Regions from separate parts of the Verminephrobacter aporrectodeae subsp. tuberculatae genome, predicted to be linked through region 2. Evidence: predicted binding sites of a transcription regulator. Region 2 holds the regulator's gene; each other region holds the start of a gene.
What was found. The regulator HrcA, encoded in region 2, represses chaperone genes, less so after heat shock. The targets are predictions, from matches to a motif close to TTAGCACTCNNNNNNNNNGAGTGCTAA.
Positions count from the first base shown of each region.

Region 1: rpoH (RNA polymerase sigma factor RpoH) is a predicted target of HrcA. The motif match lies at 1,193-1,219, and genes of this name have one in related genera.
Region 3: D5041_RS16275 (co-chaperone GroES) is a predicted target of HrcA. The motif match lies at 1,234-1,260, and genes of this name have one in related genera.

Region 1 covers NZ_QZCX01000003.1:188,181-190,447, reverse strand. Annotated here, with positions in the region: partial or broken gene D5041_RS15915 (SDR family NAD(P)-dependent oxidoreductase) at 1-151, opposite strand, end outside; gene D5041_RS15910 (IclR family transcriptional regulator) at 360-1,121, shown strand; gene rpoH (RNA polymerase sigma factor RpoH) at 1,252-2,193, shown strand.
Region 2 covers NZ_QZCX01000001.1:684,470-686,736, reverse strand. Annotated here, with positions in the region: gene D5041_RS02780 (NAD kinase) at 1-623, opposite strand, end outside; gene hrcA (heat-inducible transcriptional repressor HrcA) at 652-1,656, shown strand; gene D5041_RS02770 (S49 family peptidase) at 2,117-2,267, opposite strand, start outside.
Region 3 covers NZ_QZCX01000003.1:279,349-281,615, reverse strand. Annotated here, with positions in the region: gene groL (chaperonin GroEL) at 1-802, opposite strand, end outside; gene D5041_RS16275 (co-chaperone GroES) at 851-1,141, opposite strand; gene D5041_RS16270 (MFS transporter) at 1,490-2,267, shown strand, end outside.

The DNA of each region.
Region 1 (2,267 bases), on a different contig from region 2:
CCTGCGCCTCGCTGGCCAACGACTCCAGCAAGGCCGCGTCGATATCGGTGGCGATCACCTGCGCGCCCTCGTGCACGCAGGCCAGCGCGCTGGCGCGGCCGATGCCCTGCCCGGCGGCAGTGATCAGAATGCTTTTGCCTTGCAGTCTCATGCGGGTCTTTCGCGGCGGGCTTTGTCGCAAATAATTTCAAATATGAACTAACTGTTTACTGGAGAATAATGTACGGGGTGCGGACCCAGCGTGCCAATCGGGGCTTACCCTGTCCGCCGGTGCAACGCAGGCTCTGCTAAGGTGCGCTCCGGCCGCCGTTCCCCGCAAACCGCAAACGCTTGGGCCTTGCAACCACGCCTTCGCACCCATGGCAGACCCCAACGACCGCTACCGCGCCCCCGCCCTCGACAAGGGACTGGACATTCTTGAACTGCTCGCCGGGCAGCCGCACGGCCTCACGCGCGCCGAGATCGTCAAGGCCATGGGCCGCAGCCCGGGCGAGATTTACCGGATGCTCGAGCGCCTGGTCGCACGGCATTACGTGATGCGCTCGCCGCAGGGCGACCGCTACGCGCTCAGCCTCAAGCTCTTCGAGCTGGGGCATCGGCATCCCCCCGTCGAGCGCCTCGTGGCGCAGGCCCTGCCGGCCATGGAGGCCTTCGCCCAGGCGGCGGAGCAGTCCTGCCACCTCGGCATCTACCACGGCGGCAACCTGACCGTGGTCGCGCAGGCCAACGGCCCGGGCAACTGGGGGCTTGCGATCCGCCTGGGCGTGCGCGTGAGCCTGCTGGGCACCGGATCGGGCCATGTGGTGCTGGCCTTTCAGCCGGAGCAGCGGCGCGCCGAAATGCTCGCCGAACACGAGGCGCTCGAAGGCGAGGTGCCCGTAGCCGAGCCCGAGTTGCAGGCGATCGTCGAGCGCATCCGGACGCTGGGCTACTGGCAGGGCGAGAGCCAGCAGGCGTTTGGCGTGATCGACATCTCGATGCCGATCCGCGGGCTGCAGGGCAACGCGCTGGCGGTACTGACCTGCCCCTTCATCCGGCGCATCGACCGCCACGTCGGCCCGAGCCTGGACGCGGCGCGGCAATTGCTCGCTGGCACGGCAGGCGGGATCTCCATCGATTGAGCGGCACTCCGTGCGCATCGTCGTCGCGCGACCACCCCCACGCCATCGGGCAAGCCGGGGGAACTTCGGCTTTGGCACTCGCTCGCAAGGAGTGCTAACATCCCGGCCTGCAACCGAAAGGATTCCTGGAATGAGCATTCAATCTGGAACCGCCACGATGACCCTGGCACCCGCGAACCCATGGGCGCTGGTGCCTCCTCTGGGCAATCTGGACGCCTACATATCCGCCGTCAACCGGCTCCCCCTGCTCACGCACGAAGAAGAGCAGGCCTACGCACGCCAGTTCAAGGAGAACAACGACCTGGACGCTGCCGGCCGGCTGGTGATGTCGCACCTGCGCCTCGTGGTGTCGATTGCGCGCCAATACCTCGGCTACGGTCTGCCGCATGGTGACCTGATCCAGGAAGGCAACGTCGGCCTCATGAAGGCCGTCAAGCGTTTCGACCCCGGCCAGGGCGTGCGGCTGGTGAGCTACGCCATGCACTGGATCAAGGCCGAGATCCACGAATACATCCTGAAGAACTGGCGCATGGTCAAGATGGCGACCACCAAGCCCCAGCGCAAGCTGTTCTTCAACCTGCGCTCCATGAAGCAGGGCTTCAAGGCCAGCGCGTCGGCGCAGGACGCCGCCACGCACCGCGACACGCTGTCCGAGCACGAGATCGACGTGGTGGCCGCACAGCTGAATGTGAAGCGCGAAGAAGTCATCGAGATGGAAACCCGCATGTCGGGTGGCGACGTATTGCTCGACCCGGCTCCCTCGGACGATGGCGAGCAGGCCTTTGGCCCCATCGCCTACCTCACGGACGCCTCGCACGAGCCCACGGCGATGATCGAATCGCGCCAGCGCGATGTACTGGCCACGGACGGCATCGCCATGGCGCTGGAAAGCCTGGACGAGCGCAGCCGCTGCATCGTGCAGGAGCGCTGGCTCAAGGTCAACGACGACGGATCGGGTGGCATGACGCTGCACGATCTGGCCGCGGTCTACGGCGTGAGCGCCGAACGCATCCGGCAGATCGAGGTGGCGGCCATGAAGAAAATGAGAAAGGTCTTGGCCGAATACGTTTGATGGGGACGGCTCCCTTTTTGCTCCCTTCACGGGGCCCCGGTTGTGCGGGGCCCCGCGTCGTTTCGGCCACCGGA
Region 2 (2,267 bases):
GGATGCAGCATCGGCCCCCCGGCGGACAGCGCGTAGGCCGTCGATCCCGTGGGGGAGGCAATGATGAGCCCGTCGGCACGCTGGTTGGCGACGAAGTGTCCGCCCACCTCGACGCGCAACTCCACCATGCCCGAGGTTGCCCCCCTGTTCACGACGACGTCGTTCATCGCAAGGGCCTCGAAAAGCACCCGCTCGGCGCGCACCACGGCCGCGCGCATGAGCGGCCTCGAATCCTCCGCGTACTCTCCTTCGAGCATGGGGGGCAGGGTCGTCTGGTAAGTGTCGAAAGGAATGTCCGTGATGAAGCCCAGCCGCCCCTGGTTGATGCCGATCAGCGGCGTCCCGAATCGGGCGAGCCGGCGACCGATGCCAAGCATCGTCCCGTCCCCCCCCACCACCAGGCCCAGATCGCACCGCGCCCCGATATCGTCCACGGACAGCGCGGGGTAATGCGTCAACCCGGTGTTGCTCGCCGTCTCCACCTCGAGCGCAACCTCGCAACCCTGGCATTGCAGAAAATGCGCGATGTCTTCCAGCGCCTGGCACGAGCTGTCACCCGAGTAACCCGCAGATGAAACTTGGTACTTGCCTATGAGCGCAACATGGCGGAAATTGGACGTCATCGTGAAATTACATCATTAAAATCGCCCAATGCTCGATGATCGTGCCAAGTTGTTGCTCAAAGCCCTGGTCGAGCGCTATATCGCCGACGGGCAGCCCGTCGGGTCCTGGACCCTGTCGCGGGCGTCCGGAATCGACCTCTCGCCCGCGACGGTGCGCAACGTCATGGCCGATCTCGAAGAACTGGGCCTGATCGCCAGCCCGCATGTTTCTGCGGGCCGCATCCCCACGGCACGAGGCTACAGACTGTTTGTTGACACGATGCTGACGGTGCAGCGCGATCCGCTGACACCGCCGCAGCTTGCGCCCGAGCAGCCGCAAAAAGTGATTGCCAACGCGGCCCAACTGCTCTCCAACCTCTCCCAGTTCGTGGGCGTCGTGATGGCGCCGCGGCGGACATCCGTTTTCCGCCACATCGAGTTTCTGAGGCTTTCGGAGCGCAGATTTCTGGTGATCATCGTCTCGCCCGAAGGCGACGTTCAGAACCGGGTCATCTTCACCGACGTGGACTATTCCCAATCGCAACTCATCGAAGCTTTCAATTTCCTGAATGAACATTACGCGGGCCTTGCCATGGAACAGGTGAGGGAGCGTTTGAAATCGGAGGTGGACCTGCTGCGCGGCGAGATCGTCACGCTCATGCAGGCCGCGGTGAACGCCGGCTCGCAGGCCCTGTCCGAAGCGCAGGACGAGGTCGTGATCTCCGGCGAGCGCAACCTGCTGGCGGTGAGTGATTTTTCCAACGACATGGGCAACCTGCGGCGCGCTTTTGACCTGTTCGAACAGAAGACGCAAATTCTGCGGCTGCTCGACATCTCCAGCCAGGCCGAAGGCGTGCGCATCTACATCGGGGGGGAAAGCCACGCCATGCCTTTCGAGGAGTTTTCCGTGGTCAGCTCGTCCTACGAAATCGACGGCAAGATCGTCGGCACCCTGGGGGTCATCGGGCCCACGCGCATGCCCTACGACCGGATGATCCAAATCGTGGACATCACCTCCAGACTGCTCTCCAACGCGCTCAGCCTGCGCGGGTGAACAGCCCCTACAATACGGCGCGCGGGTTCGTGCGGGAGACCGCAGGGGCCTTGGCTGGTAATAGGGCGTTTTGGGCCGTTAGCTCAGTTGGTCAGAGCAGAGGACTCATCGAAGTGGTGACCCTGCCGTGAAAGCGGCAGCGGAAAAACCGGGTGAACTCAGGGAAACCGTCAGTCAACCCGTTGACCCGGCAATCCTGAGCCAAGCTCACTGAAGGCAGATCGAAAGATCGGTAAGTGAGAAGGTGCAGAGACTAGGATGTGAGGAGCCAATCCAATAAGCATCCCTGGAGCGCCCGGCACCCGAACGCACGGAGCAATCCGTGGCGCGGGTGATGAGATAGTCCGGGGAACAGGGAAACCTGTGCAAACCTGAATCCTTTGGTCGTTGGTTCAAGTCCAACACGGCCTACCAAAACGCAAACCGCGCAACCGCCACCGGGGCGGTTGCCATGCGCAAATCAGCGCAATTGCAGTGCGGACGCGCCGAGCGATTTGGCGACCCCCCCGCCCACGGCAGCGCCAAAACGCTTGACCAGCCGCTCGGCCACGTTTTCCCGGCGCGTGTAATCGATGATGTCCTCGGCCTGGACCACTTCGCGGGCCACGTAA
Region 3 (2,267 bases), on a different contig from region 2:
GGATGGTGTTCACCACCAGCGTTGCCAGGGCTTCACCCTCGACTTCTTCGGCGATGATCAGCAGGGGACGGCTGGCCTTGGCGACCTGCTCGAGCGTGGGCAGCAGGTCACGGATGTTGCTGATCTTCTTGTCGAACAGCAGCACGAAGGGGTTGTCCAGAATCGCGGCCTGCTTGTCCGGGTTGTTGATGAAGTAGGGCGACAGGTAGCCGCGGTCGAACTGCATGCCTTCGACGACGTCGAGCTCGGACTCGAGCGACTTGCCGTCTTCCACGGTGATCACGCCTTCCTTGCCGACCTTGTCCATGGCGTCTGCAATCAGCTTGCCGATGGTCTCGTCGGCGTTTGCCGAGATCGCGCCGACCTGGGCGATTTCCTTGGAGGTCGTGGTCGGCTTGGACGCCTTCTTGAGCTCTGCCACCAGGGCGATCACGGTCTTGTCGATGCCGCGCTTGAGGTCCATGGGGTTGATCCCTGCGGCCACGTACTTGAAGCCTTCGCGCACGATGGCCTGCGCCAGCACGGTGGCGGTGGTGGTGCCGTCACCGGCGTTGTCGCTGGTCTTGGAAGCCACTTCCTTGACGAGCTGCGCGCCCATGTTCTGCAACTTGTCCTTGAGTTCGATCTCCTTGGCCACGGACACGCCGTCCTTGGTCACGGTGGGGGCGCCGAACGAGCGCTCGATGACCACGTTGCGGCCCTTGGGGCCCAACGTCACCTTGACCGCGTTGGCCAGGATGTTCACGCCTTCAATCATGCGCGAGCGGGCTTCGCCGCCGAAAACCACGTCTTTTGCTGCCATTTGATATCTCCGGATAGGGTAAAAATTCTGCTCTGGAACGCTGTGAAATTACTTCTCGACCACGGCAAACAGGTCGTCCTCCTTCATGACCAGCAGCTCGTCGCCGTCCACCTTGACGGTCTGGCCCGAGTACTTGCCGAACAGAACGCGGTCGCCGACCTTCACGTTCAGGACGATCAGCTCGCCCTTGTCGTTCTTCTTGCCGGGGCCGACGGCCAGCACCTCACCTTGATCAGGCTTTTCCGCGGCGTTGTCAGGGATCACGATGCCCGAGGCCGTCGTGGTTTCGCTTTCGACACGCTTGACGATCACACGATCGTGCAGAGGGCGAAGTTTCATTGCATTGCTCCTGTTTTTCAGTAAAAAAAGCGGAATGGATTTCGGCGCCCGGACCTCCGGGCGCCACCGAACTTCCGACAGACAAGCGGTTTCTGGCACTCGTTCGCGGAGACTGCTAATGATACGGGCATTTGTCGCCGTTTCAAGACGTCCCTGGCGCGCGCAAGACAATAACTGTGTTGCTGCTCCGCAAAGGTTCCGGGAAAGCGGCGTGCTGCGCGGGGCCGTGCGCTTGTGCGGTTGCGCCGAGCACGCTGTGTTCGCTGGCCGCGCGCCCGTGCGGCATCCGGGGGCTCGTGTCCTGTGCGCGGCGGCGCGGCGCGCCAAGCCGTCGCACAATATGTGCGCATGTCCTCCCCTTCCCCCGAAAGCGCGCCCCGCGCTGCGCCCGCTGAACCCGCCGCTGCTGCGGCGCCCGAGTCTGCCGGGCCTGAGTCACTTTCCGATCCTGCGGCCGGGCAGGGCGTTGCAGCGTTTCCGGACGCGCCGCTGTCCGCACTCGCGCCGCTGTTCGTGCCGGTGTTCCGCATGCTCTGGATCGCCTGGCTGGTGGCGAATATCTGCATGTGGATGAACGACGTCGCGGCCGCCTGGCTCATGACCACGCTCACCGCCTCGCCACTCCTCGTGGCGCTGGTGCAGTCCGCGTCCACGCTGCCGGTGTTCTTGCTCGGTCTGCCCAGCGGCGCGCTGGCCGACATCCTGGACCGGCGGCGCTACTTCATCGCCACGCAATTCTGGGTGGCGATCGTGGCGCTGGTGCTGTGCGTGGCCGTCATCGCCGGCGGCATGACGGCGCCCCTGCTGCTGGCGCTGACCTTTGCCAACGGCATCGGTCTGGCCATGCGCTGGCCGGTGTTCGCGGCCGTGGTTCCGGAGCTGGTGGAGCGCGCGCAGCTGCCCGCTGCGCTGGCGCTCAACGGGGTGGCCATGAACGCCTCGCGCATCATCGGCCCGCTGCTCGCGGGCGCCATCATCGCGAGCGCGGGCAGCGCCTGGGTGTTCGTGCTCAACGCCGTGCTGTCGGTGCTCTCGGGCTTGGTCATCATGCGCTGGAAGCGCGCGCATACGCCCAGCCCGCTGGGGCGCGAGCGCCTGCCCAGCGCCATGCGCGTGGGCTTGCAGT